One region of the Pseudomonas sp. RT6P73 genome, then DNA from elsewhere that is predicted to be linked to it. Evidence: predicted binding sites of a transcription regulator. Region 1 holds the regulator's gene; the other holds the start of a gene.
The links. The regulator sigma-54, encoded in region 1, starts transcription at its own class of promoters, with help from an activator protein. The targets are predictions, from matches to a motif close to ANTGGCATNNANNTTGCTNT.

Region 1 (15,784 bases):
TCTCTGAGCTCAAGGCCGGTGGCGAACTCTGGGTGAACTGGGGCAAGGGCGCGCTGCAAAGCGGCGCGATTCGCTTGAACGCACCGCAACTCAAGGGTGCCTACGCCGAGCGCAAGCCAATCCAGATCAACAACCTGGCGCTCAACGGCTATTTCCAGCGCAGCACCGAAGGCATGCTGGTGACCCTGGATTCCCTGGCCATGAACTTCGGCGAGACCCGCTGGGAATCGCACCTGCAACTTCGGCAGACCGCCGCCACTGACAAGTCGGAAGAACTCTGGCACTTGCAAGCCGACCGCCTCGATCTCACCCCGCTCACCCCGCTGATAAATGCCTTGGGGCCGTTGCCCGAAGGCGTTGCCACGGCGGTCGAGCGACTCAAGGTAACCGGTGGACTACGCAACGTGCTGATCGATCTGCGGCCCAATGCCACCGATGACAGCAAGTTCAGCTTCGCCGCCAACCTCGATCAGGTCGGCTTCGACGCCTATCACGGCGCTCCGGCAGCACGGAACGTCAGCGGCAGCATCAGCGGCGACCTCGGTCAGGGCGAACTGCGGATGGACAGCAAGGACTTTGCCCTGCACCTGGACCCGATTTTTGCCAAGCCATGGCAATACATCCAGGCCAACGCCCGGTTGACCTGGAAGCTCGACAAAGAACGCTTCACCCTGATCGCGCCGTACCTGAAGGTGCTGGGCGAGGAGGGCAAGATTGCCGGTGACTTCCTGATCCGCCTGCATTTCGATCACACCCAGGAAGACTACATGGACCTGCGGGTCGGCCTGGTGGACGGCGACGGTCGCTACACCGCCAAGTACCTGCCGACCATGCTTAGCCCGGCGCTCGACGAATGGCTGCGCACGGCGATTCTAAAAGGCGCGGTAGACCAGGGCTTCTTCCAGTATCAGGGCTCGCTGAACCACGGCGCCGCCGATACTGCGCGCAGCATCAGCCTGTTCTTCAAGGTGCACGATGCCGAACTGGCGTTCCAGCCGGGTTGGCCGCATGTCAGCAAAGTTACCGGTGACGTGTTTGTTGAAGACAGTGGCGTGCGGATTCTGGCGAGCAAGGGCCAGTTACTCGACACTCAGGTTCGCGACATTTACGTCAATATTCCCCATGCGCCGGAAGGGCAAAGCGTTCACCTGCTGCTCGACGGCGGGTTCTCCGGTGGGTTGGGTGATGGCCTGAAGATTCTCCAGGAAGCGCCGATCGGCACCGCTGAAACCTTCGCCGGATGGGAAGGCGATGGCGATCTGCAGGGCAAGCTGAAGTTGGATATTCCGCTGGTCAAAGGCGAGCAGCCGAAGATTCTCGTCGACTTCAAGACCGCCAAGGCTCGATTGAAGCTGGCCGAGCCCTCCCTGGAACTGACGCAGCTCAAGGGCGATTTCCGCTTCGACAGCGCCAAGGGTTTGAGCGGACAGAACATCACCGCGCGCGCCTTCGATAAACCGGTCACCGCGCAGATTTTTGCCGATGGCAGCGCAGGCAACCTCAAGACCCGCGTCACTGCATCCGGTCAGGTCGAGGTCAAGAAACTCACGGATTGGTTGAGCGTCACCCAGCCGTTGCCCGTGTCCGGCGTGGTCCCCTATCAGCTGCAACTGAGCCTTGATGGCCCCGACAGCCAGCTGATGGTCAATTCCAGCCTCAAAGGCGTGGCAATCGATTTGCCGGCGCCGTTCGGCATGGCCGCCGATGCCGGCCGCGACACCACGTTCCGCATGACCCTGCAAGGGCCGGAACGACGCTACTGGGTCAACTATGGTGAGCTGGCAGACTTCACGTTTGCGGCGCCGCCCGGCAATTTTGCCGACGGTCGTGGCGAGTTGTTCCTGGGTGGCGGCAATGCCGTGCTGCCCGGCGCCAAGGGGCTGCGAGTGCGCGGCGTGCTGTCGGAACTGGACGTTGGACCGTGGAAGGATCTGGTGGACAAGTACGCCGGCCAGGATCCGGGCGGCAATGCCAAGCAGTTGCTCAGCAGCGCGGACTTCAAGGTCGGCAAGCTCAGCGGTATCGGCACGACGCTCGATAAGGCGTCGGTGCAATTGAACCGCAAAGCCGCGGCATGGGCCATGCAACTCGACAGTCAGCAGGTAAAGGGCAGCGCGAGCATCCCTGATGCGAAAGGCGCGCCGATTGCGATCAATCTGCAAACGGTGCGGTTGCCCGCGCCGGACCCTACGGTACTGGCCGACGAGAACTCACCGGATCCGCTGGCCTCGGTGGACCCGACCAAGATCCCGGCGTTGGATATCACCATCAATCAGCTGTTCCAGGGGCAGGATCTCGTCGGCGCCTGGTATCTGAAAATCCGTCCGACCGCCAAGGGCATTGCGCTCAATACGCTGGACCTGGGCCTCAAGGGCATTCTGTTGCAGGGCACTGGCGGCTGGGAAGGCATGCCCGGCAGCTCCAGCAGTTGGTTCAAGGGACGGATCAGCGGCAAGAATCTCGCTGATGTGCTGAAGGGCTGGGGTTTTGCGCCGAGCGTCACCAGTGAAGAGTTTCATATGGACGTCGACGGTCGCTGGCCGGGTTCACCCGCGTGGCTGGCCACCAAACGTTTCTCGGGTACGCTCGATGCTTCGCTGAATAAGGGCCAATTCGTTGAGGTCGAAGGCAGCGCCCAGGCACTGCGGGTATTCGGCCTGCTCAACTTCAATTCCATCGGTCGCCGTCTGCGCCTGGACTTCTCCGACCTGTTCGGCAAAGGCTTGAGTTATGACCGGGTCAAGGGACTGCTAGTCGCGACCAACGGGGTTTATGTGACGAAAGAGCCGATTCTGCTGACCGGCCCATCGAGCAACATTGAACTGAACGGTACCCTGAATCTGGTGGGCGATCAGATTGACGCGAAACTGCTGGTGACTTTGCCGGTGACCAACAACCTGCCGATTGCCGCGTTGATTGTCGGCGCACCGGCCATCGGCGGCGCGCTGTTCCTGATCGACAAGCTGATCGGTGACCGCGTGGCTCGTTTCGCCAGCGTCAAATACACGGTCAAAGGCCCTTGGAAAGAGCCGAAAATCACCTTCGACAAGCCTTTTTGACCACGCCGATGGAGTAGCATGGTCCTACGCAGGCCCCTTGTAGCAGCTGGCGAAGCCTGCGTTCGGCTGCGAAGCAGTCGTAAAATCAGCCAGCGCGGTCATTCAGACAAACCGTGCAATCCGGATTTACGACTGCTGCGCAGCCGGACGCAGCCTTCGGCAGCTGCTACACAGGTCGGTGTAGACATCTCAAGTAAGGAGGGGCCATGTCTTTTGCGGTGATTCAAATGGTCAGCCAGAGCGACGTGCTGGCCAACCTGACCCAGGCCCGGCGTCTGCTCGAAGAGGCGGCGGCCGGTGGCGCGCAGCTTGCTGTGCTGCCGGAAAACTTCGCCGCGATGGGCCGTCGTGACATTGCCGACATCGGCCGCGCCGAGGCGGTGGGTGAAGGTCCGATCCTGCCGTGGTTGAAACAGACCGCCCGCGACCTCAAGTTATGGATAGTGGCCGGCACGTTGCCGTTGCCGCCGGTGGACCATCCGACGTCCAAGGCTCATGCCTGCTCGTTGCTGGTCAATGATCAGGGCGAAACGGTGGCGCGCTACGACAAGCTGCACCTGTTCGACGTGGACGTGGCGGACAATCGCGGGCGTTATCGCGAGTCCGATGACTATGCTTATGGCAGTGGGGTCGTGGTGGCGGATACGCCCGTCGGCCGGGTTGGCCTGACGGTGTGTTACGACCTGCGTTTCCCGGAGTTGTACAGCGAGTTGCGTGCTGCGGGCGCGCAATTGATTACCGCACCGTCGGCGTTTACCGCGGTGACCGGCGCGGCGCATTGGGATGTGCTGATTCGCGCGCGGGCCATCGAGACTCAGTGTTATGTGCTCGCAGCCGCCCAGGGTGGGACGCATCCGGGACCTCGGGAAACCTGGGGGCATGCCGCGATTGTCGACCCTTGGGGACGGGTGATGGCACAACAGGATCAAGGCGAGGCCGTGCTGCTGGCCGAACGCGATAGCAGCGAACAGGCGTCCATCAGGGCGCGGATGCCGGTGTCCAGTCACCGGCGCTTTTTCTCGCAGGGCGCACAGCGACCTGCCCGGAACGACGAATTTAAGGCGTAAAAATATGAGCGAGTTGTTGTCCTCCGTCAGTGAACACCTCCTGGCGCCCGGTGGCGTAACGATCGAGAGCCTGCAAGGTGTGCTCGGCGATCTGGCCGGCCCGGGCATCGATGCCGCGGACCTGTATTTCCAGGGGCAGATTTCCGAGTCGTGGGCGCTGGAAGACGGGATCGTCAAGGAAGGCAGCTTCAACCTCGACCAAGGTGTGGGCGTGCGTGCGCAATCGGGTGAAAAAACCGGTTTCGCCTACAGCAATGCCATCACCCTCGAAGCCCTCGGCGCAGCCGCCCGCGCGGCCCGTTCGATCTCCCGCGCCGGGCAGAACGGCACGGTGCAGGCCTTCACCACTCAGGATGTCGCCCAGTTGTACGGGCCGGACAACCCGCTGGAAGTGATGAGCCGCGCCGAAAAAGTCGAGCTGCTCAAACGCATCGACGTCGCCACTCGCGCCCTCGACCCACGTATCCAGCAAGTCACCGTGAGCATGGCCGGCGTCTGGGAACGCATTCTTGTCGCTTCGACCGACGGCAGCCTGGCCGCCGATGTGCGGCCGCTGGTGCGCTTCAATGTCAGCGTGATCGTTGAACAAAACGGCCGCCGCGAGCGCGGTGGTCATGGCGGCGGCGGGCGTACCGATTACCGCTATTTCCTCGGCGATGACCGCGCCATGGGCTACGCCCGTGAAGCGCTACGCCAGGCGCTGGTCAACCTTGAAGCCATTCCTGCGCCGGCCGGTACGTTGCCGGTGGTGCTCGGTTCGGGCTGGTCCGGCGTGCTGCTGCACGAAGCGGTCGGCCATGGTCTGGAAGGCGACTTCAACCGCAAGGGCAGTTCGGCCTACAGCGGGCGCATGGGCGAGATGGTTGCCTCCAAGTTGTGCACCATCGTCGATGACGGCACGCTGGCTGGTCGTCGCGGTTCCCTGAGCGTCGATGACGAAGGCACCCCGACCGAGTGCACCACGCTGATCGAAAACGGCGTACTCAAAGGCTACATGCAGGACAAGCTCAACGCGCGCCTGATGGGTGTGGCTCGCACCGGCAACGGTCGTCGTGAATCCTACGCGCACCTGCCGATGCCACGGATGACCAACACCTACATGCTGGCCGGCGAAAGCGACCCGGCGGAAATCATCGCCTCGGTGAAGCGCGGCATCTACTGCGCCAACCTCGGCGGCGGGCAGGTGGACATCACCAGCGGCAAATTCGTGTTCTCCACCAGCGAGGCGTACCTGATCGAAGACGGCAAAATCACGGCCCCGGTCAAAGGCGCGACGTTGATCGGCAACGGCCCGGAAGCCATGAGCAAGGTGTCGATGGTCGGTAACGACTTGGCGCTGGATAGCGGCGTGGGGACATGCGGCAAGGATGGGCAGTCGGTGCCGGTGGGTGTCGGCCAGCCAACGCTGAAAATTGATGCGATCACTGTGGGTGGCACAGGATCGTAAAAGGATGGAGCTTCGGGTGAATCGCTTGGCGATTCACCCGATTCGGGACTTAACGCAGACCGCGTTGAGTCTCGTCCAGCTCACGGATGTACTTGAAGATTTTACGGCTCGATGCCGGTGGCTTGTTGGTCGCCAGTTCGTGCTGGGCCTGACGGATCAGGGAGCGCAACTGCTGACGATCAGCCTCCGGGTAGTCGAGCACGAACTTCTCCAGGACCGCATCGTCGCCCGCGATCAAGCGATCGCGCCAGCGTTCCAGGCCATGGAAACGTTCGTTGTACTGCCGGGTGGAGGCATCGAGTTGATCGAGCAGAGTCAGAATGGCGTCAGTGTCCTGATCGCGCATCAGTTTGCCGATGAACATGAGGTGCCGTTTACGCGCGATATTCGCGGTGTGCTTGGGCGCATCGGCCAGTGCCCGGCGCATAGCGTCGGTCAACGGCAGTTTTGCCAGCAAGTCAGGCTTGAGCGTTGTAAGGCGCTCGCCGAGGTCAACCAGAGCATGAAGCTCGCGTTTAACCTGGGATTTGCTTTTTTCTCCCGTATCGAGGGAGTCGTCGTAAGAATCAACCATGGTGGCCGTCCGCAAAGAAACGCCGCCATGATAACCAGTCGGGGGCCGCTTGTCCGGCCCGGTCGCTCGAAGGCCCTAGCCGAAAGCAGAATTTGAGTGGAGAACAGCATGAGTGCAGTTGAAAGCGTCGGCCCACAAGCGTTGCCGGCACTGCAAGAACAAGTCGAGCAGATCATCGCTGAAGCCAAGCGTCAGGGTGCCAGTGCCTGTGAAGTGGCCGTGTCCCTGGAGCAGGGCCTGTCCACCTCGGTGCGCCAGCGTGAAGTCGAAACCGTCGAATTCAACCGCGACCAGGGCTTTGGCATCACTTTGTATGTCGGTCAGCGCAAAGGCTCGGCCAGCACGTCTGCCAGCGGTCCGGAGGCGATTCGTGAAACCGTCGCTGCTGCATTGGCCATCGCCAAACACACCTCCGAAGACGAAGCTTCCGGCCTGGCAGATGCCGCGTTGATGGCCAGGGATCTGCAGGATTTCGACCTGTTCCATGAATGGGACATCACCCCGGAGCAAGCCATCGAGCAGGCCCTGGCCTGCGAAGCCGCGGCATTTGCGGCCGACAGCCGGATCAAGAACGCGGACGGCACTACCCTCAGCACCCATCAAGGCTGCCGCGTTTATGGCAACAGCCACGGTTTTATCGGCGGTTATGCGTCGACCCGTCACAGCTTGAGCTGCGTGATGATCGCCGAGGCCGACGGCCAGATGCAGCGCGATTACTGGTACGACGTGAACCGTCAGGGCAACTTGTTGGCCGATCCGGTGAGCATCGGCCAGCGTGCCGCGCAACGGGCCGCGAGCCGGCTGGGAGCGCGTCCGGTGCCGACCTGCGAAGTGCCGGTGCTGTTCTCGGCGGAGCTGGCCGGTGGCTTGTTCGGCAGTTTCCTTTCAGCGATTTCCGGCGGCAGCCTGTATCGCAAATCGTCGTTCCTTGAAGGCACACTGGGTCAGAAACTGTTCCCGGAATGGCTGACCATCGATGAGCGTCCGCACTTGATGCGCGCCATGGGCAGTTCGGCGTTCGATGGCGATGGCCTGGCGACTTACGCCAAACCGTTCGTCGAAAAAGGCGAGTTGGTGTCCTACATTCTCGGCACCTATTCCGGTCGCAAACTCGGCATGCCGAGCACCGCCAACGCCGGTGGCGTGCACAACCTGTTCGTCACCCATGGCGATGAAGATCAGGCCGCCTTGCTGCGCCGCATGGGTCGCGGCTTGCTGGTCACCGAGCTGATGGGCCAGGGCCTGAACATGGTCACTGGCGACTACTCCCGTGGTGCGGCGGGTTACTGGGTCGAGAACGGTGAAATCCAGTTCGCGGTTCAGGAAGTGACCATCGCCGGCAACATGCGCGACATGTTCAAGCAGATTGTTGCGGTGGGTAATGATCTGGAGCTGCGCAGCAACATTCGCACCGGTTCGGTGTTGATTGAGCGGATGACCGTGGCGGGTAGCTAAACCCTCACCGTTACACAAAAGGCGCGCCCCCCATTGGGTGGCGCGCCTTTTTTATACCTGCACAACACGCATGTGGGAGCCGGCTTGCTGGCGATTGCGGTGAATCAGTCGACATCGATGATGAATGCCAGATCGCAATCGCCTGCAAGCCGGCTCCTAACAGGGGACCATACTCGTCTCTTGTGTTGGTTCTCATTATCATCTAATAATAAATCTCATTACCGAATGAGCCCGGATCATGAGTTCTGCCTTGCACGAGATGCCTTACCTCGAAAGCTGGCGCTGGATGAGTCGCCAGATCCGTTGCGCGATGGACCCCGATGAACCGCGCCTGATCGAACATTACCTGGCTGAAGGCCGGTATCTGGCGTGCTGCACGGCCACTTCTGCCTGGACCATCGCCGAAACATCTTTCCGTTTGTTGCTCGACACCGCCGCCGATGTCGCGCTGCCCTGGCATTGGCGCACTTACTGCCTGGACCAGGCCTGGCGCCCGCTGCGCGATCTGGAACGCCTCTCTCTGTGCAAATGCCGCCTCAAACGCTGGCAAAGCTACACCTGGCAACTGGCGATCTGCGAGTTGCAGCCCTCGATTCCTCTCATAGAACTGGTGCAAGGATTTTCTGATGAACAAGACTCGTATTGAGCGTGACAGCATGGGCGAGCTTCAAGTCCCGGTGGACGCGCTCTATGGCGCACAGACTCAACGGGCAGTGGATAACTTCCCGATCAGCGGCAAGCCGATGCCTGTGCAGTTCATCCGCTCGCTGATTCTGGCCAAAGCCGCCGCTGCCCGTGCCAACGTCGAGCTCAAGCAACTCAGTGAATCCCAGGGCAAAGCCATCGTCGATGCATCATTGGGTCTGCTTCAGGGCGACTTCATGCAGCATTTCCCGGTGGACATCTTTCAGACCGGTTCCGGCACCAGTTCCAACATGAACGCCAATGAAGTGATCGCCACCCTGGCCAGCCGCCTGCTCGGCGAGCCGGTGAACCCGAACGACCACGTGAATTGTGGCCAAAGCAGCAACGACATCATCCCGACCACCATCCATGTCAGCGCTGCACTGGCGTTGCATGAGCAACTGCTGCCGGCGCTGGTGCGCCTGGTGCAGGTGATCGAGCGCAAGGCTGAAGAGGTTCATCACCACGTCAAAACCGGTCGCACTCACCTGATGGACGCCATGCCGGTGCGCATGAGTCAGGTGCTCAATGGTTGGGCGCAGCAGCTCAAGGCCAACATCGGCCATTTGCAGGACTTGTTGCCGAGCCTGCAATCCCTGGCTCAGGGTGGCACGGCGGTAGGTACCGGGATCAATGCGCATCCGCAATTCGCTGCGCGGTTCAGCCAACAGTTGAGCGAACTGACCCACGTTCAATTCACACCGGGCAAGGATCTGTTTGCGCTGATCGGCTCCCAGGACACCGCAGTTGCGGTCTCCGGACAGCTTAAAGCGACAGCGGTTTCGTTGATGAAAATCGCCAACGATCTGCGCTGGATGAACTCCGGCCCGCTGGCCGGCCTCGGCGAAATCGAACTCGAAGCCTTGCAGCCGGGTTCTTCGATCATGCCCGGCAAGGTCAACCCGGTCATCCCGGAAGCCACCGCCATGGTCGCCGCCCAGGTGATCGGCAATGACACCGTCATCACCATCGCCGGTCAGTCGGGCAATTTCGAATTGAACGTGATGCTGCCGATCATCGCGCAGAACCTGCTGAGCAGCATCGAATTGCTGGCCAACTCCAGCCATCTGCTGGGTGAGAAGGCCATCGCCAGCTTCAAGGTCAATGAGACGCGGATTAAAGAGGCGCTGTCGCGCAATCCGATTCTGGTGACGGCACTCAACCCGATCATCGGTTACCAAAAAGCCGCTGAAATCGCCAAGAAGGCCTATCAGCAGGGCCGACCGGTGATTGATGTCGCCCTGGAGCACACCGACCTGACGCGCAGCCAACTGGAAGAATTACTCAACCCAGAGAAGCTCACCGCAGGCGGCGTGTAATCACTGCTACCGCTTTGGAGGCTCACCATGGAGCACTGGAAACGCACGATCGAAAGGGCTAATCGCCATTTCATGCTGGGCGAACTCATCGATGCCCGCGAGGCTTACTTGCAGGCCCTGGCCCTGGCCCAAGTGTTGTTCGAGCGCTGGGCGGATGCCGACGAAGCGGTAGCAGCCTGTGTGATTTCCCACCACAACCTGGCAGACCTGCATTTGCGTCTTAACCAGCCGGAGGAGAGCGCCGAGTATTTGTGCGCGATCCATCAGCGGTTGTTGCAGACCCTGCAGGACCCGCGCCTGGCCCCGGCCCTGCGCGAAGCCGCGTTGCGTCAAAGCAGCAAAACCTATGTCGAGCTGCTGAATTTCATCAGCGAGCATGGCGAATACCCGCGCACACACCGTTTGCTGCACACCGATACCGCATCGCCTGCGCCTCTACATCATGGAGTCCATTGAAATGGCTTTTACCTTGCCTGCCTTGCCTTACGCTTACGATGCCCTGGAACCGCATATCGATGCGCAGACCATGGAGATCCACTACACCAAGCACCACCAGAACTACATCAATAATCTGAACGCCGCGGTCGAAGGCACCGAGTTTGCCGAGTGGTCGGTGGAAAAACTGGTCGCCAGCGTCCAGCAGTTGCCGGAAAAACTCCGCGCTGCAGTGATCAATCAGGGCGGTGGCCATGCCAACCATTCGTTGTTCTGGGAAGTGATGGCGCCTCATGGCGGCGGCAAACCAGAAGGTGCGCTGGCCGCAGCGATTGATGAGCAATTGGGCGGTCTGGACAGTTTCAAGGACGTGTTTACCAAGGCCGCGCTGACCCGCTTTGGCAGTGGCTGGGCCTGGCTGAGTGTCACGCCGCAAAAGACCCTGATCGTGGAAAGTAGCGGTAACCAGGACAGCCCGTTGATGAACGGCAATACGCCGATCCTCGGCCTGGATGTCTGGGAGCACGCCTACTACCTGCAATACCAGAACCGCCGTCCGGAATACATCAACGCGTTCTACAACGTCATCAATTGGCCTGAAGTCGCTGCGCGTTATCAGGCTGCGCTGGTTTAAGTCCTCTATAAAAACAATCCAAGGCTGACTATGGGCACTGAAACACTGGCGATCGGAAGCGGGCGAATGTTTCGTTACGCGCTGGGATCGCTGTTGCTGCTGGCGGGCATGACGTTGTTGGTCGCCCATGGTCTGGCGTGGCTGGACCTCGAACCCAAACTGCTGCGCGCACTGCAGGGCGGGGCGATTTGCGCCTTGGGTACTGCGTTGGGGGCGGTTCCGGTGCTGGTGATTCGGCGGATGCCGCAGGCGGTGAGCGATACGCTGCTCGGTTTCGGTGCCGGGGTAATGCTCGCGGCGACGGCGTTTTCGCTGATCGTCCCGGGTATCTCCGCCGCTGAAAGCCTGGGGCTGACACCCTGGGCCGCCAGCGGCCTGATCAGCTTCGGCATCATGCTCGGCGCGTTCGGCCTGTTTCTGGTGGATCGAAAGGTGTCGGGCGCCTCACCGGAAATGCTCGTCGGAACGATGGAGCGGCCGGTCATCCCGCCACGGATCTGGTTGTTTGTGTTTGCCATCATTGCCCACAACATTCCTGAAGGCATGGCCGTTGGTGTCTCGGCCGGTGGTGGAATGCCGGATGCTGACAGCCTGGCCATGGGCATCGCGTTGCAGGATGTGCCGGAAGGGCTGGTGATCGCGCTGGTGTTGGCAGGGGCGGGGATGTCGCGGGTAAGGGCGTTCCTGATCGGTGCTGCATCAGGTCTGGTCGAGCCGGTCTTCGCCCTGTTGTGCGCCTGGCTGGTGAGCCTGGCCGAATTGCTGTTGCCGTTGGGGTTGGCTCTCGCGGCAGGGGCGATGCTGCTAGTGGTCACCCATGAAATCATCCCCGAGTCGCGGCGCAATGGTCACGACAAGCTGGCCAGCCTTGGGCTGCTGATCGGGTTTTGTTTGATGATGGTGATGGATACTGCACTGGCCTGAGCGGCGTCGATGTCTTTGTGGCGAGGGGGCTTGCCCCCGTTGGGTCGCGAAGCGGCCCTGGGGTTTAACGAACGTACTGCGCTGGAGAGTCGTTCTGGATGTTTTACGACTGCTGCGCAGCCGGACGGGGGCAAGCCCCCTCGCCACAAAAGCACCCGAAACCGCGGTGTTACTCGCCTTCGTCGAAGAAGTTGTTGATCAATGCGACCAGCGCATCCAGCGCTTCCTGTTCCTGATGACCTTCAGTACTCAGGTAGATTTTGGTGCCCTTGCCAGCAGCGAGCATCATCATCGCCATGATGCTTTTGCCATCGACCGTGGATTCCGGCGTGCGTCCGACTCTGATCGTGCAATCCTTGAACTGACCGGCGACACCGACGAATTTTGCCGAAGCGCGGGCATGCAAACCCAGTTTGTTGATGATTTCGATTTCCAGAGCAGGCATCGCGATGTGAATCCTTTAGCTGAGGTCGCGGTGGCGAACCTGGACGTTCTTCAGGGATTGTTGCAGGACCTGGCCCAGACGTTCGGTCAGGTAGACGGAGCGGTGATGCCCGCCGGTGCAGCCAATGGCAATGGTGACATAAGCGCGGTTGCTGGCGGCAAAGCGCGGCAACCACTTGAGCAGGTACGTGGAAATGTCCTGGAACATCTCTTCGACGTCCGGTTGTGCCGCCAGATACTCGGCCACCGGTTGATCAAGCCCGGACTGATCGCGCAGTTCCGGCTTCCAGTAAGGGTTGGGCAGGCAGCGCACATCGAACACTAGGTCCGCATCCACCGGCATGCCACGCTTGAACCCGAATGACTCCACCAGGAACGCAGTGCCGGCTTCCGGCTGGTTCAGCAGACGCAGCTTAATGGTATCGCGCAGCTGATACAGGTTCAGGTTGGTGGTGTTGACCTTAAGGTCGGCCAGGTCGGCGATCGGGCCCAGCAACTGGGTCTCGTCTTGAATCGCCTCGGCCAGCGAGCGATTGGCGTTGCTCAGAGGGTGGCGACGACGGGTTTCCGAAAAGCGTTTGAGCAACGTTTCTTCATCGGCGTCCAGATACAGCACATCACATTTGATATGCCGGCTGCGGACTTCTTCCAGCAGCTCCGGAAACCGCGATAGATGACTCGGCAGGTTGCGCGCATCGATGGATACGGCAACCAGCGGTTGTGCCAGCTCGGTATGAATCAACGCGCGCTCGGCCAGTTCCGGCAGCAATCCGGCGGGCAGGTTGTCGATGCAGTAGTAGCCGTTGTCCTCGAGAACATCGAGTGCGGTACTTTTACCTGAGCCGGAACGGCCGCTGACAATGATCAAGCGCATGATTAGTGACCGTTTTGCTCGCTCAGAACAACCTGATACAAGGCTTCATTGCTCGAGGCGCTGCGCAGTTTTTCGCGCACTTCCTTGCGATCGAGCATGCTGGCGATCTGGCGCAGTAGCTCCAGGTGCGCATCGGTGGCGGCTTCCGGGACCAGCAGAACGAACAGCAGGTCAACCGGGGCGCCGTCGATGGCGTCGAAATCGATGGGTGCATCGAGGTGCATCAAGGCACTGATGGGTGAGGTGCAACCCTTGAGACGACAGTGGGGGATGGCGATGCCGTTTCCAAAACCAGTCGAGCCAAGTTTTTCACGGGCGATCAGAGCCTCAAAGACATCTTGCATCTCCAGATCCGGTACTTCTTTATGGATAAGGTTGGCAATTTGCTCGAGGGCTTTCTTTTTGCTGCCGCCCGGCACGTTCACGAGGGAACGGCCGGGGGTCAGGATGCTTTCAAGTCGGATCATGGGTTGGGAGTGTTAACGACCGGTCGCGCCCTGGAGGAGGCTTTGGGTCTTTTCCTTATGCTTTTTGAGTTGTTTATCGAGCTTGTCGGTGAGTGCGTCGATCGCCGCGTACATATCGGTATGTTCCGCGTTGGCGACCACTTCATTCCCGGGAATATGCAGCGTGGCTTCGATTTTCTGCTTGAGCTTTTCGACCGTCATCGTGACCTGCACGTTGGTGATCTTGTCGAAATGCCTCTCCAATCGTTCGAGTTTTTCGCCGATGTAGGTGCGAAGAGGTTCGGTCACTTCCAGTTGGTGTCCACTGATGTTGACTTGCATACAGCTTCTCCTTCGTTGCCAGTGCATAAAGCGGCAGGCAGAAATGCCTGCCACTGGAACGCTGTGGCGTGGCTCTACATCAACCGCTTGCGTTCGCTCGAAGGCGCGATCCCGAGGGATTCGCGGTACTTGGCGACGGTGCGGCGAGCCACCTGAATGCCTTGTGCCTCCAGTAAACCAGCGATCTTGCTGTCACTCAACGGCTTTTTCTGATTTTCCGCGGCAACCAGTTTTTTGATGATCGCGCGGATCGCTGTGGACGAGCATTCACCGCCTTCGGAGGTGCTGACGTGGCTGGAGAAAAAGTATTTCAGTTCATATATGCCCCGAGGGGTATGCATGAATTTCTGCGTGGTCACCCGTGAAATCGTCGATTCGTGCATCCCCACCGCTTCGGCGATGTCATGCAGCACCAGTGGTTTCATCGCTTCGTCGCCGTACTCCAGGAAGCCGCGCTGATGCTCGACAATCTGGGTGGCCACTTTCATCAGGGTTTCGTTGCGGCTTTGCAGGCTCTTGATGAACCAGCGAGCCTCTTGCAACTGATTGCGCATGAAAGTGTTGTCGGCGCTGGTGTCGGCGCGGCGCACAAAGCCGGCGTACTGGGCGTTGACCCGCAGCCGTGGCACCGATTCCTGGTTCAGCTCGACCAGCCAGCGCTCATTGTCCTTGCGCACGATCACGTCAGGAACAACGTACTCGGCTTCACTGGACTCGATCTGCGAGCCCGGACGAGGGTTGAGGCTCTGCACCAGCTCGATCACCTGGCGCAGTTCATCTTCCTTGAGCTTCATGCGGCGCATCAGCTGGCTGTAGTCGCGGCTGCCTAGCAGGTCGATGTAATCAGTGACCAGACGCTTGGCTTCGGCCAGCCAAGGCGTCTTGGCAGGCAGTTGGCGCAGTTGCAGCAGCAGGCATTCGCCCAGGTTGCGGGCGCCAATGCCGGCCGGTTCGAATTGCTGGATGCGGTGCAGGACGGCTTCGATCTCGTCCAGCTCGATGTCCAGCTCCGGATCGAAGGCCTCGAGAATTTCTTCGAGGGTTTCGTCCAGGTAGCCCTGATTGTTGATGCAATCGATCAGGGTCACGGCGATCAGGCGATCGGTGTCGGACATCGGTGCCAGGTTCAGTTGCCACAACAAATGGCTTTGCAGGCTTTCACCGGCTGATGTGCGGGTGGTGAAATCCCACTCGTCGTCATCGTTGCTCGGCAGGCTGCTGGCGCTGGTCTGGTAGACGTCTTCCCACGCGGTATCGACGGGCAGCTCGTTGGGAATGCGCTCGTTCCAGTCACCTTCCTCGAGGTTATCCACCGTCGGGGCGGTTTCCTGGTAGGAGGGTTCCGAAACATCGGCGTTGGGGAGTTGTTCGGCTTTGTCGGCCAAAGGGTCGGCGTTATCGAAGTCGTCGCCTTCTTCCTGGCGTTCGAGCATCGGATTGGACTCCAGGGCCTCCTGGATTTCCTGTTGCAGGTCCAGGGTCGACAATTGGAGCAGGCGGATGGCCTGTTGCAGCTGCGGTGTCATCGTCAGCTGCTGGCCCATTCTCAAGACTAGCGATGGTTTCATGGCAGGGGCTTAACACCTTATTCGCCGGCGCACATGCGCCATCCACTACAGGGCGCCGAAGCGCCAAACATAAGCAAATTATATGCCCGAAACTGCAGCGTTTGCCTAGAGCGCTGTAACAATAAAAACTTTTAAAGTCTTGTTGACGAGCTGCCCTTGCCGATAGCTGAACATCTTTGAGGCCGGCGTTTGCCTAGAGCGCTGTAACAATAAAAAAGTATTGATTTTTTATCGAGACAAGCGCCCGGACACAGCCAGACACGTCAGCGCTTACAGGCGGAACTCATGGCCCAGATACACTTCCTTGACCAGTTCGTTGGCCAGGATGGTGGCGGAGTCACCTTCGGCGATCAGCTGGCCATCGTTGACGATGTAGGCGGTTTCGCAGATGTCCAGGGTTTCACGGACGTTGTGGTCAGTGATCAGCACGCCAATGCCTTTGGCCTTGAGGTGGTAGATGATCTGTTTGATGTCGCCCACCGAAATCGGGTCCACGCCGGCGAAAGGTTCGT
Region 2 (15,784 bases), 1.1 Mb from region 1:
AGCGCTCAAGCGCTGGCATCAGGACGGTTTCAAACTGTTTGTTTATTCCTCGGGCTCGATCCAGGCGCAAAAGCTTATCTTCGGCTGCTCGGAAGCGGGGGATTTGTCGCCGCTGTTCAGCGGCTACTTCGACACCACGTCGGGACCCAAGCGTGAAGCGCAGTCTTACGAGCGCATCACTCAGGCCATTGGGGTGGAAGCTGCGCAAATTGTGTTCCTGTCCGATATCGTCGAAGAACTGGACGCGGCGCGCGCGGCCGGCATGGCAACGTGCGGGCTGGCCCGAGAGGGCGGGGAGTTGGCGGGGCATGTGACCGTCGACAGTTTCGCGCGGATTGATCCCTCTACTTTCTAAGCCACGACGCCCATAACCTGTAGGAGCGAAGCTTGCTCGCGAAGGCGGCGTGTCAATCAGCATTAATTTCGTCTGACACACCGCCTTCGCGAGCAAGCTTCGCTCCTACAAGGGCGGGATCGGTGTGGTTCAGAAACACAACAGGCCGTGAAGCGAAAGCTCTCACGGCCTGTTTGTTTTGCAGCGTATTTATTTACACAACAACAAGGTTCACGCCGAATGATAAGTCGGCAGAGCAAACCGTTGCTGGCTTTGCAGCATGGAGATCTGCGGCAGTTCGCTGGCCTGTTCAGCCAGGTCACGGCGAATCGCACTGATCACCCACGACAGTTGATCGCCGGCATGCAATTGCTGGTAGGAAATCGAACGCTTGAACACTTTGCCTTCGGTGCTGCGCAGGGTCAGCAGAATGCCACCGTCTGGACGCGACTGGGTGTTCACTTCGAAGTTGGAGAACAGGGAGGTAAATTTTTCTTGGATCAGGCTCATGTCTATCAGCTCCGTTTGCACTTGATTGGCAAGCATGGAGAGGTAGTTGCAGTGATTGTGCCAGCACCTGATATTTTTAAAGTCTTTATAAATCAATAAGTTATGTTTGCGGTGATTTTTTGCTTTCGTGCAATCTGCATGAATGGCCATCGTGCATCCTGCATTTTGCGTGGTCGGCCACGATTCGATGGAACCAATTACACCCGCTGAGGATCGCGATCTCGAATGCTCGGAGCGCGGATACAAATCATTTCAAAAACCGCGTGTACAGCTCAAGAACCGCTGACGTATTTTCGGACCCATAGACCGCCGCCCGACAATAAAAAGATCGAACGGGAGCAAGCATGAGCGACACGATCACCTGGGGCATGATGCTCCGCAAACTGCCTTCCATTGCCAAAGCCATTCCTCGCGTGGTGAAGGGCATGAAAGTCGCCAACGTCAAGGACCCGACTCAAGCGTGTGGCCTCGGCTGGACCTTCGAACAAGCGACCTTGCGCAATCCCGATGGCCCCGCGTTGCTGCAGGGTGACGTCGCGCTGAGTTATTCACAGGTCAACCAGTGGGCCAATCGCATTGCCCATCACCTGATCGCCGAAGGCATCCGAAAGGGTGATGTGGTGGCGGTGTTTCTAGAGAACCGTCCGGAACTGCTGGTGACGATATTGGCAGTGGCCAAGGTCGGCGCGATCAGTGCCTTGCTCAATACCTCGCAAACCCGCGACACCCTGGCCCACAGCCTGAACCTGGTGGCGCCTGCGGCGATTATTGTTGGCGAAGAACTGGTCCCGGCGTTCAGCGCGGTCCGCGAACGGGTGTCGATCGAACCGACGCGCACCTGGTTCGTCGCCGATCAAGACACCTACCGTCGTCCCGGCAACGCGCCCGACGGTTTCATCAACCTGATGAGCGCCAGCGCCCAGGCGTCCAGTGAGAATCCGGCCAGCAGCCAGCAGGTTTTTTTCGACGACCCTTGTTTCTATATCTACACCTCAGGCACCACCGGATTGCCCAAGGCGGGGGTTTTCAAACACGGTCGCTGGATGCGCAGCTCGGCGAGTTTCGGCCAGATCGCCCTGAACATGCAGCCGCAGGACGTCGTCTATTGCACCCTGCCGCTCTACCACGCAACCGGGCTCTGCGTCTGTTGGGGCTCGGCGATCAGCGGCGCCGCAGGATTTGCCATCCGCCGCAAGTTCAGCGCCAGCCAGTTCTGGAATGACGTGCGCAAATACCAGGCGACCACCCTCGGCTACGTCGGTGAGTTATGCCGCTACCTGGTGGATCAACCGCCCGCTGCCGACGACAGCAAACACCGCGTGACCAAGATGATCGGCAATGGCCTGCGTCCCGGCGCATGGCGCGAGTTCAAGACGCGATTTGCGGTTGATCACATTTGCGAGCTGTACGCCGCCAGCGACGGCAACATCGGCTTTACGAACATCCTGAATTTCGACAACACCATTGGTTTTTCCCTGATGGCCTGGGAGCTGGTGGCCTACGACCACGACAGTGGCTTGCCGATGCGTAATGCCAAAGGTTTCATGCGCAAAGTCGCCAAAGGCGAGCAGGGCCTGTTGTTGGCGAGAATCGACGACAAGGCGCCACTGGACGGTTACACCGATCCGCAGAAGACCGAAAAGGTCGTGCTCCACGACGTGTTCACCAAGGGCGACCGTTACTTCAACACGGGCGATCTGCTGCGCAATATTGGTTTCGGCCATGCCCAATTTGTTGATCGGTTGGGTGACACCTACCGCTGGAAGGGTGAAAACGTCTCGACCACCGAGGTCGAGAACATTCTTCTGCAACACCCGAATATTTCTGAAGCCGTCGCGTACGGCGTCGAAATTCAGAACACCAACGGGCGTGCCGGCATGGCCGCGATCACGCCGGCGGAATCCTTGGCGACGCTGGACTTCAGCGAACTGCTGGACTTTGCCCGCCAGCAAATGCCTGCGTATGCGGTGCCGCTTTTCCTGCGGGTGAAAGTGAAAATGGAAACCACCGGAACCTTCAAATATCAGAAGACCCGCCTCAAGGACGAAGCCTTCGACCCCGGCAAAACCGGTGATGATCCGATCTACGCCTGGCTGCCCGGCACCCAGACTTACGTGCAAGTTACCGATCAGGTGTTGGCGGATATTCACGGCGGCAAGTACCGCTATTGAATGTCGCTATGGCGACTCTTGAGAAAAAAGAAGTGACAGCCTCGGGGCTGCTCGGGAAACTGTCGGCTTTCCCGAATGACAGAAAGTGGAGTTCCCGATGTCAGACCAAAGCCGCCAGATGACCCCCGAAGAAGCCGCTGAATTTGCCGAACAGGTATTCAACAAGGCGCGCGAGGGCGATGCGGCCATGATGGCTGCGTTGCTGACCAAAGGCCTGCCGCCGAACCTGCGTAACCACAAGGGCGACACCTTGCTGATGCTCGCCGCCTACCACGGTCATGTGGAGACGGTAAAAGTGCTGCTGGAACACAAGGCCGACCCGGAAATCCGCAACGACAACGGCCAGAGCCCGATTGCCGGCGCCGCGTTCAAGGGCGACCTGGCGGTGGTCAAGGCGTTGGTTGAAGGTGGGGCGCAGGTGGAAGGTTCGTCTTTCGATGGTCGTACGGCGCTGATGATGGCGGCGATGTTCAACCGCGTTGAAATCGTCGACTACCTGATCAGCAAAGGCGCCGATCCGAAAGCCAAGGATGCCAATGGCGTCACTGCGCTGGATGCCGCGAAGACCTTGGGCGCCGTCGATACCACTGCGCAATTAGAGAAATTGCTGGCGTAACCCTGTAGGAGCGAGGCTTGCCCGCGAAGGCGTAGTGTCATTCACGTTGATGTTGACTGACACTACGCCTTCGCGGGCAAGCCTCGCTCCTACAAAAAGATTTTTTTTGGCAAATTACGCTATCCTTCGCGCCCTCAAAATTCACTCGCTACAGGATCCGCCCCATGAAAGCCGCACTCGTCGAACTCATCAGCAAAATCAGCTCCGGGTGCATGAGCGATGACGAAATCCTGAAAGTCGCTGATGAAGCGGCTCAGGCCTACGCCGATCCCGAGGCTTTTCTGACGGCCAATCCGGATATTAACTACGACGACTCCTTCCCGATTCCCCTGGGCGAGTGGGTCGTTGTCGGCAGCCTCCCGGAAACCGTGCTGTTCCAGGCCGACACTTACGTAGACCTGTTCGCCCAGATCGTCGCCTCGTTCGGCCCGGGTGTTGATTTCAACATCAAACCCAAGCAACTGGCCAAGACCGAAGCCCTGACCGCGCTCAATCGGATTCAGGTGCAGATGGGCAGCATGAGCAAGGAAAACGGCGGTTACACGCTGATGAACTTCAGCCAGCTGCTCGACGACGAACTGCAAGTGGTGCTGGTCTACGGCAACGACCTGCCGCGCGTGCTCGAGTTGTGCGCCGAGGTGGGTATCACCGCCGCGCCATCGCTCGAAGCCCTGAAAATTGCGGTCCACGTTTAAAAAGCGGAACCCTCGCAAGGCCCGGCTATCCTAAGAGTGCATACCACTCTTAGGGAGCAACACCATGGGTTCCACGTTCAACGGTCTGATTGGCCTGATTATTCTTGCCCTGGATATCTGGGCAATCATCAACGTGCTGAAAAGTGGCGCCAGCACAGGGATGAAAATCGTCTGGGTGCTGCTGATCCTGCTGCTGCCGGTCCTGGGCCTGATCATCTGGGCTATCGCCGGGCCACGGGGTAATGTCCGAGTCTGAGCACGCACTCAAAGCCATCACTTTTCCCCTGTGGGAGCTAGCCTGCTAGCGATAGCGGAGTGTCAGCCACAACTTTACTGACTGACACTCCGCTATCGCTAGCAGGCTAGCTCCCACAGGGGATTGTGTTGTGTCATCAAGTGACGTTCGACCTGTCATCTTCCGCAACGTAGAATGCGCGCCTTTCCCGGTCAATCGAGCCGCTCGATTGGCCATCATGGGCGGGTAACCGTCCGTTGCCACCGCATTCATCGGAGCACTTCCCATGAGCAACATCACCACCAGCGACTACCTGGAAACCCTCTACGAAGGCTACGGCCAGCGTTTTCGCATGGAAAAACTGCTGCACGAAGTGCGCACCGAACACCAGCACCTGGTGATTTTCGAAAACCCGCGCATGGGCCGGGTCATGGCGCTGGACGGCGTGATCCAGACCACCGAAGCCGACGAATTCATCTACCACGAGATGCTCACCCACGTGCCGATCCTGGCGCACGGCACCGCCAAGCGCGTGCTGATCATCGGTGGCGGCGACGGCGGCATGCTGCGTGAAGTGGCCAAGCACCGCAGCGTCGAGCACATCACCATGGTCGAGATCGATGGCACCGTGGTCGAGATGTGCAAGGAATTCCTGCCGAATCACTCCAAAGGTGCGTTCGACGATCCACGCCTGAACCTGGTGATCGACGACGGCATGCGTTTCGTCGCCACCACCACCGAAAAGTTCGACGTGATCATTTCCGACTCCACCGACCCGATCGGTCCGGGTGAAGTGCTGTTCTCGGAAAACTTCTACCAGGCCTGCCGTCGCTGCCTGAACGAAGGCGGCATCCTGGTGACCCAGAATGGCACCCCGTTCATGCAGATCGAAGAAGTCAAAACCACCGCAGGTCGCTTGCGCAGCCTGTTCCCGGACTGGCACTTCTATCAGGCCGCCGTGCCAACCTATATCGGTGGCTCGATGACCTTTGCCTGGGGCGCGACCAACACCGCCTATCGCAAGTTGTCCCGTGAAACCTTGCAGCAACGCTTCGCCGGCAGCGGCATCATCACCCGCTACTACAATCCGGAAATCCACATCGGCGCCTTCGCCTTGCCGCAATACGTGCTGCAAGCGGTGAACAAGCCAAGCAACGACTAAACTGTACTCATACCCCCTGTAGGAGCGAAGCTTGCTCGCGAAAGCGGTAATTCAGTCAATACACATGTCGACTGAAACACCGCTTTCGCGAGCAAGCTTCGCTCCTACAGGTCCTGTGTTTTTCATGCAGCGGGCGGTAATCCGTGGGAACGATCAGTCAGGCCAAAAGTCCAGATGGTTGTAAGCCCATTTGCGGGTTTGTTCGAGGAGGCACTGATGCAAAAGTGGAAAATCACTTTCGTGGATGATCACGGTGAAACAGTCGATGAAGTCTTCGAGTGCGAGGAGTGCCCGGATAACGAGAAAGCCGCAAAACTCCTCAAGGAACGTCTTTTTCCTGTTGCCGCCGAGCTGGATCTGAATGATCTGGAAGGGCGAACCGCCGACGCAAGCGTCAAAAGTCTCAAGACCCAGAACAGCATACAAATCCTCGGCATCACGCCAATCTGAATATCTCCTGTCTCAATCCTATCCAGGCCTTGGCAGCGCCTCTGTCTTGGGGCTACTCTGCAATCGAGATCAGCGAACGGATCGCTAAGGTCTGGTCTTGTCAGCTACATGCTTGCTTCCCACCGGCAACGTGGTTGCCGCATCGCTCGCACCAATCGGTTGCGAGTGCCGGGAATACGGAAAGTCTATCCATCAATATGAGGGGGACGTTTCATGAGCACAGCCTATCAAGAAGACATCAGCAGCAGCGTGCTGCGCCGCATGAAAGAAGGCGGTTTCGACTTTTCACGATTCCACCCCATCGAGTTCTACGCCATTTTCCCGGACGAGGAGCGGGCACGCAGGGCGGCAGGGCATTTCCGTGGTGAATCCTTGAATGCGCAGATCAGCGTGCGCGATGACGGCGCGTGGAATCTGGAGTTGAGCAAAGTGATGTACGCCACCTATGGCGGCATCGGCGACTTCGAGCAGGACTTCGAGGCAGTGGTCGAGCCTCTGGGCGGCATCATCGAAGGATGGGGCGTCAAGCAGGAGGTACGAGGGCTACTCGCATAACCTTATGAACAGTGACAACGCTCAGCAACGGCTGGCCTTCGGGTTGGCCGTTTTCGTTGGTGGCGATCAGAAAAGCCCCCTCGGCAAAACCCTGAAACAAGAATCCGGCGCAAAAAAAACCGCCTGAGCAGGCGGCTAAAGGGAAGTTCGGTCAGGTTTTGCAGCGGATGCGCGGATTATCCGCATCGACTCCCGGGCAGTGAAATCAACTCTGACTATGCTGGTGATAGGCGACAACGTCGCCTTGCAATGAAGCGGGGGCGATCAGCTTGGAGCGTTTGCTGCACAGGATTGGTGCGGTGCAAACGGCTTCATTATCCAACTGGTTGATAACAAAGCGTTTCTGCCGATGGCACGGGCCTTGCGAAGGCCTGGATGTCCGGGTGACAAGGAGTACGGCATGATCCGCACCTATTTTGATGAGATGTACGATGCCGGCGGCCAGGTCCGCCCGCATTATCGGGAGTTTGCCCGTTGGCTGGCCGAGACGCCTGACGAGCTCTTGGCACAACGGCGACGCGAGGCCGATCTGCTGTTCCATCGTGCCGGGATTACCTTCACGCTCTACGGGGACGAGCAGGGCACAGAGCGCCTGATTCCTTTCGATACCATCCCGCGCAGCATCCCCGCCAGTGAATGGCGGATCGTCGAGCGCGGCTGTATCCAGCGGGTCAAGGCGTTGAACATGTTCCTCGCCGACCTCTACCACGAGCAGCGCATCATCAAGGCCGGCATCATCCCGGCCGAGCAAGTGCTGGCCAACGAGCAATACCAGTTGGCGATGCAAGGGCTGGATCTGCACCGCGATATCTATTCGCACATCTCCGGTGTCGATCTGGTGCGCGATGGTGACGGCACGTACTACGTGCTCGAAGACAACCTTCGTACTCCCAGCGGCGTGAGCTATATGCTCGAAGACCGCAAGATGATGATGCGGCTGTTTCCCGAGTTGTTCTCGGCCCAGCGCATCGCACCGATCGACCATTATCCGAACCTGCTGCTCGACACCCTGAAAAGCTCCAGCCCGATCGATAACCCGAGCGTGGTGGTGCTGACGCCGGGTCGCTTCAACAGCGCGTTTTTCGAGCATGCCTTCCTGGCGCGGGAGATGGGCGTTGAGCTGGTGGAAGGCGCAGACCTGTTCGTGCGTGACGACAAGGTGTTCATGCGCACCACGGACGGACCAAAAGCCGTCGACGTGATCTACCGTCGCCTCGACGATGCGTTCCTCGATCCGCTGGCGTTCAACCCGGACTCGATGCTCGGCGTTCCAGGGCTGCTGTCGTCTTATCGCTCCGGCAATGTGGTGCTGGCGAATGCCATCGGCACCGGGGTTGCGGACGACAAGTCGGTGTATCCGTTTGTCACGGACATGATCCGTTTCTATCTCGACGAAGAACCGATCCTGAAGAACGTGCCGACGTTCCAGTGTCGCAATCCTTCTGAACTGTCCCACGTACTGGCCAATCTTCCAGACCTGGTGGTCAAGGAAACCCAGGGCTCCGGCGGTTACGGAATGCTGGTGGGGCCGGCGGCGACGGCGGCGGAAATCGAGTCGTTCCGCGCGCGGATCAAAGCCAAGCCTCACGCGTATATCGCGCAACCGACGTTGTCCCTGTCGACCTGTCCGACCTTTGTCGAAAACGGCATCGCGCCGCGCCACATCGACCTGCGTCCGTTTGTGTTGTCTGGCCGCGAAACCCGGGTTGTGCCCGGCGGTTTGACCCGTGTCGCCCTGCGTGAAGGCTCCCTGGTGGTGAATTCCTCACAGGGCGGCGGAACCAAGGACACCTGGGTGGTCGAGGATTGAAGGAAGCTTGCCATGTTAAGTAGAACTGCCTCGGATTTGTATTGGATGTCGCGTTACCTGGAGCGGGCGGAAAACCTCGCACGGATGCTCGACATCAGTTATTCGCTGTCACTGATGCCGCAGGATGGTCGCGGTGACGGTCTGCACGAACTGGCCATGCCGCTGCTGATCACCGGCACCCTGGATGATTACCTGGAGCGCCACGGTGACTTGCACGCCGAACGGCTGCTGCATTTCTTTGCCCTGGACGCGGCCAACCCGGCAAGCATCTACAGCTGCCTCGGCTCGGCGCGGGCCAGTGCTCATGCAGTGCGTGGGCGAATCACCGCCGACATGTGGGAAAACATCAACGCCACGTGGCTGGAAATTCGCGGAATCGCCGAACAGGGCTTGAGTCGCTACGGCATGAGCCGCTTTTGCGAGTGGATCAAGGAACGTTCGCACCTGTTCCGTGGCGCGTCCTACGGCACGATCATGCGTAACGATGCGTTCCGCTTCATTCGCCTGGGAACGTTTATCGAACGGGCCGACAACACGTTGCGCCTGCTCGATGCCCGTTACGAAATGGCCGGCGACCAGGCCGAAGCGGTCAGCGATGGCACGGCTCACGCGTATTACCAGTGGAGCGCTTTGTTAAGGGCGTTGTCGTCTTTCGAGGCGTACACCGAGATCTATCGCGACGCACCCGGCGCCCGGCATGTGGCCGAATTGTTGTTACTACGCGCTGACGTTCCCCGTTCGTTAAGGGCCTGCACCGAAGAAATCGACCAGATCCTCGCCCAACTGCCGGGGGCCAATGGCCGTCCTGCGCAACGTCTGGCGGCGGAGATGGACGCGCGCCTGCGCTACACCGGCATCAACGAAATTCTCGACGAAGGCCTGCACGCCTGGCTGACTGAATTCATCCCGCTGGTGCGCCAGTTGGGTAACGCCATTCACAGTTCCTACCTGGAGGCTGCATGAGACTTTCCATTAGCCACGAAACCACCTATCACTACGAAGATCAGGTGCGGGCGAGCATCCAGTACTTGCGGCTGACACCCCACGACAGCGAGCGTCAGCACGTGCTCAGCTGGCAACTCGACCTGCCACGCCCGGTGCGCGCGCAACTCGATCCGTTCGGCAACATTCTCCATGTATTGACCATGGATGAGCCGCACGAGGCGATCATCATCGGTGCCCGTGGCCAGGTGGACATCGACGAACTGCGTGAAGCCGAGCATGAGAGCCAGTCGGCGCTGCCGTTCCTGCGCTTCACGCGCCTGACCGAAGCTGACGAAGCTTTGCGTGCGTTCGCCGAGAAGGAGTGCAAAAAACGCCGGGATCGCACGGCGCTGATCGACTTGATGCATGGCCTGAATTCGCACATGACCTACACACCGGGCTCCACCGAAGTCGACACCAGTGCGGCCCAGGCCTTCGCCGGGCGTTCAGGCGTCTGTCAGGACCACACCCATGCGTTCCTCGCCTGTGCCCGCAGCCTCGGCATTCCGTCGCGTTACGTGTCGGGGTATTTGTACAGCGAGAACAGCGAACACCTGGCCAGTCACGCCTGGGCCGAAGCCTGGCTCGATGACGCGTGGTACAGCTTTGATGTGACCAATGAACTGGCCCGGCCGGAGCGGCATTTGAAACTGGCGGTGGGCCTGGATTATCTGGATGCCTGCCCGGTGCGGGGGATGCGTCGGGGCGGCGGGTGCGAGCAGATGCATGCGAAAGTGTTTGTGTCGCCGACGCCGATGCCTGCGCCAGTTATCTCCGTACAGCAGCAATAACCGCAACACCACATAACCCCTGTAGGAGCGAGGCTTGCCCGCGAATGCGTAGTGTCAGTCGACATCAATGTGAATGACACTACGCATTCGCGGGCAAGCCTCGCTCCTACAAGGGGAAATGGGGTCAGGGCTTAACCTTGCGCCCGGCCATATGCTTCAAATACCCCACCAGCATTTCCAGATCCCCATCCGGCAAAACCGTCGCAGCAAACCCCGGCATCTTCGCCTGAGGCCATTGCCGCAAGCTCTGCGGATCCCGAATGTAGCGCTTCAGGAAATCCGCCCCAAAGTACTCGGTCGGGTTAAACGGAATGTTCAAATCCGGCCCGAACTGCGCATCTCCGGCACCATTGAGTCGATGACAAGCCAGGCAATTCTTCTGAAACAGCGCAAAGCCTTTATTCACCGGGTCATCCGCCTTCAGGGCAGGATCAGGCAGCAGGGCAGGGAAGCGCTCGGCGACGGGCGCCATGCGCTTGATACTCGCCACTTGGAAGGGCCATTGCTCAGGGCTGATGTTGCCGGCTTGCGGATCGACCCACACCAGATAAAACGGCCCGGCACCCGGTTTGCCTTCGGATAACGCAGGCCACGGCTTGGCCGGGTCTTCAATCGCCAGCCAGGCGCGCGCACCCTTGGCGTTCAGCAACGGCGCCGCCGACAACTCTGCGGCAAACCCGTCCAAAGCCACGGCTTGCAAATGATCTTCAGGCTTGATGCCAGTCAATAACGCCGCCAATGGAACCGCGCGATAACTCATGTCCCGCTTGTAGGAAACGTCGTCGTTGATGGTGATGGTCTGGATGTGGGGGTGCTTAAGCAGCTCCTCTGTCTGCCAGGTGCGACTGCTCGCACCCAGCTCGAGGTTCAGCTGAGCGGCATACAAGGGCGTGCTGAGCAGCAAGGCCCCGAACAGAAGGAGCGTTTTCAAAATGATCGCCGTCCATGTCGTGGAAGTGCCGCAAAGGTTGGCACACCCACGCTGGCCCGGGTAGCGAGCCAGTCACATTTTTAAGAGGGCGATGTAAAAACCTGACGCCGTATTATTTGAATACCGACTAGCCGATCACCTTGGTCAGGTTCGGCAAAATCAACAACAGCGTAGTGGCGAAAAGAATGAGCCCGGCTTGACGTACTTTCGAATGCTTGAACATGGCTTGACCGCCTTTTTTGTTATTTCCTGATGCCTGCCTGCATATCTCCATGACGGCAGAGCGCTGAACTTCCTGTAAGACGAGTGCCTCGGCAAAACCCGACGACAACTTCGTACATGTTCACCTTAGAGCCCGCGTCACGCTTGGTTTAGATCCATTTCGTATGGTCTTCTCACTTAAAGCTTTAAAAAAGGCATGAGGCCTATTGCCAGCTTCTTGGGCGCCCGTTTGCTAGACAGCTTGGTGACGTGAAACGGTTAATCCAGGCGCGAACGACCGTCCGTCTGAGCGTGTCCGTCAACGCCAGTGAGCACTGCGGTCATTGAATCCATGGCGGCTCGGCCTAAGGTGGAAGCTCAGTATTTACTCACCGCCCAGGTTCGAGGACGTCATGACCCAAGCTTTGATTTTCGACGCGTTACGCACGCCCCGTGGCAAAGGCAAGGCCGATGGCGCCCTGCACAGTGTCAAACCGGTGAACCTGGTGGCCGGGCTGCTCACGGCGTTGCAGCAGCGCACGTCGCTGGACACCAGTCAGGTCGATGACGTGGTGCTCGGTTGTGTCACGCCGATCGGCGATCAGGGCTCGGATATCGCCAAGACCGCTGCACAAGTCGCCGATTGGGACGTCAGCGTGTCTGGCGTGCAGATCAATCGCTTCTGCGCCTCGGGGCTCGAAGCCGTGAACCTCGGGGCGATGAAAGTCCGCTCCGGCTTCGAAGACCTGGTGGTGGTCGGCGGCGTCGAATCCATGTCCCGCGTACCCATGGGCAGCGACGGTGGCCCTTGGGCGCTGGACCCGGAAACCAATCTGCACAGTCATTTCACCCCGCAAGGCGTCGGCGCCGACCTGATCGCCACGATTGAGGGCTTCAGCCGCCAGGACGTCGATGCCTACGCGCTGCATTCCCAGCAAAAAGCAGCGCGGGCCCGGGCGAACGGTTCGTTCAACAAGTCGCTGGTGCCGGTGCAGGATCAGAACGGCATCATCCTGCTCGATCACGATGAGTTCATCCGCGCCGAGTCCACCCTGGAAGGCCTGGGCAAACTCAAGCCGAGCTTCGAGATGATGGGGCTAATGGGCTTCGACGCCACCGCATTGCGGGTTTACAGCCAGGTGGAGCGAATCAACCACGTCCACACTCCGGGCAACAGCTCCGGCATTGTCGATGGCGCCGCCCTGATGTTGATCGGTTCCGAGGCCAAGGGCCGGGCGCTGGGTCTGCAACCACGGGCGCGAATTGTCGCCACAGCCGTCACCAGCACCGATCCGACCATCATGCTCACCGGCCCGGCGCCGGCCACTCGCAAAGCACTGGCCAAGGCCGGGCTGCGGGTCGAAGACATCGACCTGTTCGAGGTCAACGAAGCCTTCGCCTCGGTGGTGCTGAAATTCATCAAGGACATGGCCATCGACCCGGACAAGGTCAACGTCAACGGCGGCTCCATCGCCATGGGCCACCCGCTGGGCGCTACCGGCTGCGCGATTCTCGGCACGCTGCTCGATGAACTGGAAACCCGACGCCTGCGCTATGGCCTCGCGACCCTGTGTGTCGGCGGCGGCATGGGCATTGCCACCATCATCGAACGCCTCTGAGCCCCGACCTTAAGGAACAAGTGACATGACCGAAGCCATTCGTTACGAAAAAGGTCAGGACCAGATCGTCGTCCTGACCATCGACATGCCGGGCCAGAGCGCCAACACCATGAACGCGGTCTATCGCGAGGCGATGGCCGCCTGCGTCGCCCGACTGGTGGCCGAGAAGGACAGCATTGCCGGCGTGATCATCACCTCGGGCAAGAAAACGTTTTTTGCCGGCGGCGACCTCAATGAACTGATCAAGGTCGGCAAACCCGAAGCCAAAGCTTTTTACGACATGGTCCTGACGCTCAAGGGCCAGTTGCGCACACTGGAAACCCTCGGCAAACCGGTGGTGGCCGCGATCAATGGCGCGGCGTTGGGCGGTGGCTGGGAAATCTGTCTCGCCTGCCATCACCGCGTCGCGCTGGACAACCCATCCGTGCAACTCGGCCTGCCAGAAGTCACCCTTGGCTTGCTGCCGGGTGGCGGCGGGGTGGTGCGCATGGTGCGCATGCTGGGCATTGAAAAGGCTTTGCCGTACCTGCTCGAAGGCAAGAAAGTTCGGCCGCAGCAGGCGTTGCAAGCGGGTTTGATCGATGAACTGGCAGCGGATCGCGATGAACTGCTGAGCAAAGCGCGGGCATGGATTATGGCCAACCCGACGGCTGTACAGCGTTGGGACGTGAAGGGTTATCAGATTCCCGGCGGCACGCCGTCGAACCCGAAAGTCGCGCAGATGCTCGCCATCGCACCGTCGATCCTGCGCAGCAAAACCCAGGGTTGCATGCCGGCGCCGGAGAAGATTCTGTGCGCGGCGGTTGAAGGTGCTCAGGTGGATTTCGATACCGCGCACCTGATCGAAACCCGCTACTTCACGGAACTGGCCACCGGCCAAATCTCGAAAAACCTGATCGGCACGTTCTGGTTCCAGCTCAATGAGATCAATGCCGGCGGATCGCGTCCCCAGGGTTTTGCACCTTACGTCACGCAGAAAGTCGGCGTGCTCGGCGCCGGGATGATGGGGGCCGGCATCGCGTTTGTCAGCGCCTCGGCCGGCATCGACGTGGTGCTCAAGGACATCAGCCTCGCGGCAGCGGAGAAGGGCAAGGCGCACTCGGCGGCGTTGCTGGACAAGAAAGTCGCTCGCGGCCAGATGGTCCCGGAACAGCGAGAGGCGATTCTGGCGCGGATCCACACCACCGAAAGCGATGCGGACCTGGCCGGTTGCGATCTGATCATTGAAGCGGTGTTCGAAGATCGCGAGCTGAAAGCCAAAGTCTCCTCGGCGGCGCAGAAAGTCGTCGGCCCGGCCGCCGTGATTGCCTCCAACACCTCGACCTTGCCGATCAGCGGCCTGGCCACTGCCGTGCCGGATCATACCAAATTCATCGGCCTGCATTTCTTCAGCCCGGTGGAGAAAATGCCGCTGGTGGAAATCATCAAAGGCACCAACACCAGCGACGAAACCCTGGTGCGCGGGTTCGATTTCGTCCTGCAAATCAAGAAAACCCCGATTGTGGTCAACGACAGTCGCGGCTTCTTCACTTCGCGAGTATTCGGCACCTTCACCAACGAAGGCATCGCCATGCTCGGCGAAGGCGTGAGCGCGCCGATGATCGAGACTGAGGCGCGCAAGGCCGGCATGCCGATCGGGCCTCTGGCGATCTCCGACGAAGTTTCCCTCAGCCTGATGAGCCATATCCGCCAGCAAACCGCCAAAGACCTGCAAGCAGAAGGGAAACCGCTGATTGAGCACCCGGCGTTCGCCGTGATTGACTTGCTGCTCAATGAATACAAACGGCCCGGTAAAGCCGCAGGAGGCGGTTTCTACGAGTATCCGGCCGGTGGCCAGAAACATCTGTGGCCCGAGCTCAAAAGCCGTTTCGAGAAAGTCGACGGGCAGATTTCGCCTAAGGATGTGCGCGATCGCCTGCTGTTTGTGCAAGCCATCGAAACCGTGCGTTGCGTGGAGGAGGGCGTGCTGACCTCGACGGCGGACGCCAACATTGGCTCAGTCTTCGGTATCGGCTTCGCGGCCTGGACCGGTGGGGCGCTGCAATTCATCAACCAGTACGGCGTGAAAGACTTCGTCGCCCGCGCCCAGTACCTGGCCCAGCAGTATGGCGAACGTTTTGCGCCGCCGGCGCTATTGCTGGAGAAAGCCGCCAAAGGGGAGGCCTTCTAAGGGACATATGACGCCTTCCGGGGCTTGCCTTGTCACGGTGTTTCGAGGCAGGCTCTGGGGTGTGCATTATTCCCATCACGTGTCAGGTATTTTTTATGTCGTTACGCATCTGCATTCTGGAAACCGACATCCTGCGTCCGGAACTGGTCGACCAGTATCAGGGTTACGGGCAGATGTTCCAGCATCTGTTTTCGCAGCAACCCATCGCTGCCGAGTTCACCGTGTACAACGTGATGCAGGGCGAGTACCCGAGTGATGACCTGACCTTCGATGCTTACCTCGTCACCGGCAGCAAGGCCGATTCCTTCGGCACTGACCCATGGATTGAAACCCTTAGAACTTACCTGCTGGACCGCTACAAGCGTGGCGACAAACTGCTGGGCGTGTGCTTCGGCCACCAGCTGCTGGCGCTGCTGTTGGGTGGCAAGAGCGAACGTGCGACCCAAGGCTGGGGCGTTGGCACTCACAGCTACAAAATGGCGGCCAAGGCGCCGTGGATGAGTCCGGTGCGTGAGGAGCTGACGTTGTTGATCAGCCACCAGGACCAGGT

Region 2: ACYZT6_RS07320 (circularly permuted type 2 ATP-grasp protein) is a predicted target of sigma-54. The motif match lies at 7,077-7,096, and genes of this name have one in related genera.

Annotation. Positions count from the first base shown of each region.
Region 1 is NZ_JBUBUV010000002.1:407,331-423,114, forward strand. It holds gene ACYZT6_RS02025 (YhdP family protein) at 1-3,059, shown strand, start outside; gene ACYZT6_RS02030 (carbon-nitrogen hydrolase family protein) at 3,266-4,126, shown strand; gene tldD (metalloprotease TldD) at 4,131-5,573, shown strand; gene yjgA (ribosome biogenesis factor YjgA) at 5,623-6,147, opposite strand; gene pmbA (metalloprotease PmbA) at 6,256-7,602, shown strand; gene ACYZT6_RS02050 (FagA protein) at 7,841-8,248, shown strand; gene ACYZT6_RS02055 (class II fumarate hydratase) at 8,229-9,605, shown strand; gene ACYZT6_RS02060 (hypothetical protein) at 9,633-10,061, shown strand; gene ACYZT6_RS02065 (superoxide dismutase) at 10,063-10,674, shown strand; gene ACYZT6_RS02070 (ZIP family metal transporter) at 10,705-11,598, shown strand; gene ACYZT6_RS02075 (HPr family phosphocarrier protein) at 11,768-12,043, opposite strand; gene rapZ (RNase adapter RapZ) at 12,059-12,916, opposite strand; gene ptsN (PTS IIA-like nitrogen regulatory protein PtsN) at 12,919-13,383, opposite strand; gene hpf (ribosome hibernation-promoting factor, HPF/YfiA family) at 13,396-13,704, opposite strand; gene ACYZT6_RS02095 (RNA polymerase factor sigma-54) at 13,779-15,272, opposite strand; gene lptB (LPS export ABC transporter ATP-binding protein) at 15,543-15,784, opposite strand, start outside.
Region 2 is NZ_JBUBUV010000002.1:1,475,090-1,490,873, forward strand. It holds gene mtnC (acireductone synthase) at 1-355, shown strand, start outside; gene ACYZT6_RS07280 (DUF3509 domain-containing protein) at 566-844, opposite strand; gene ACYZT6_RS07285 (long-chain-acyl-CoA synthetase) at 1,189-3,015, shown strand; gene ACYZT6_RS07290 (ankyrin repeat domain-containing protein) at 3,113-3,631, shown strand; gene ACYZT6_RS07295 (hypothetical protein) at 3,796-4,326, shown strand; gene ACYZT6_RS07300 (PLDc N-terminal domain-containing protein) at 4,391-4,582, shown strand; gene speE (polyamine aminopropyltransferase) at 4,848-5,723, shown strand; gene ACYZT6_RS07310 (hypothetical protein) at 5,940-6,173, shown strand; gene ACYZT6_RS07315 (ribonuclease E inhibitor RraB) at 6,387-6,728, shown strand; gene ACYZT6_RS07320 (circularly permuted type 2 ATP-grasp protein) at 7,129-8,538, shown strand; gene ACYZT6_RS07325 (alpha-E domain-containing protein) at 8,551-9,501, shown strand; gene ACYZT6_RS07330 (transglutaminase family protein) at 9,498-10,313, shown strand; partial or broken gene ACYZT6_RS07335 (c-type cytochrome) at 10,438-11,260, opposite strand; gene ACYZT6_RS07340 (acetyl-CoA C-acetyltransferase) at 11,859-13,064, shown strand; gene ACYZT6_RS07345 (3-hydroxyacyl-CoA dehydrogenase NAD-binding domain-containing protein) at 13,090-15,234, shown strand; gene ACYZT6_RS07350 (amidotransferase) at 15,330-15,784, shown strand, end outside.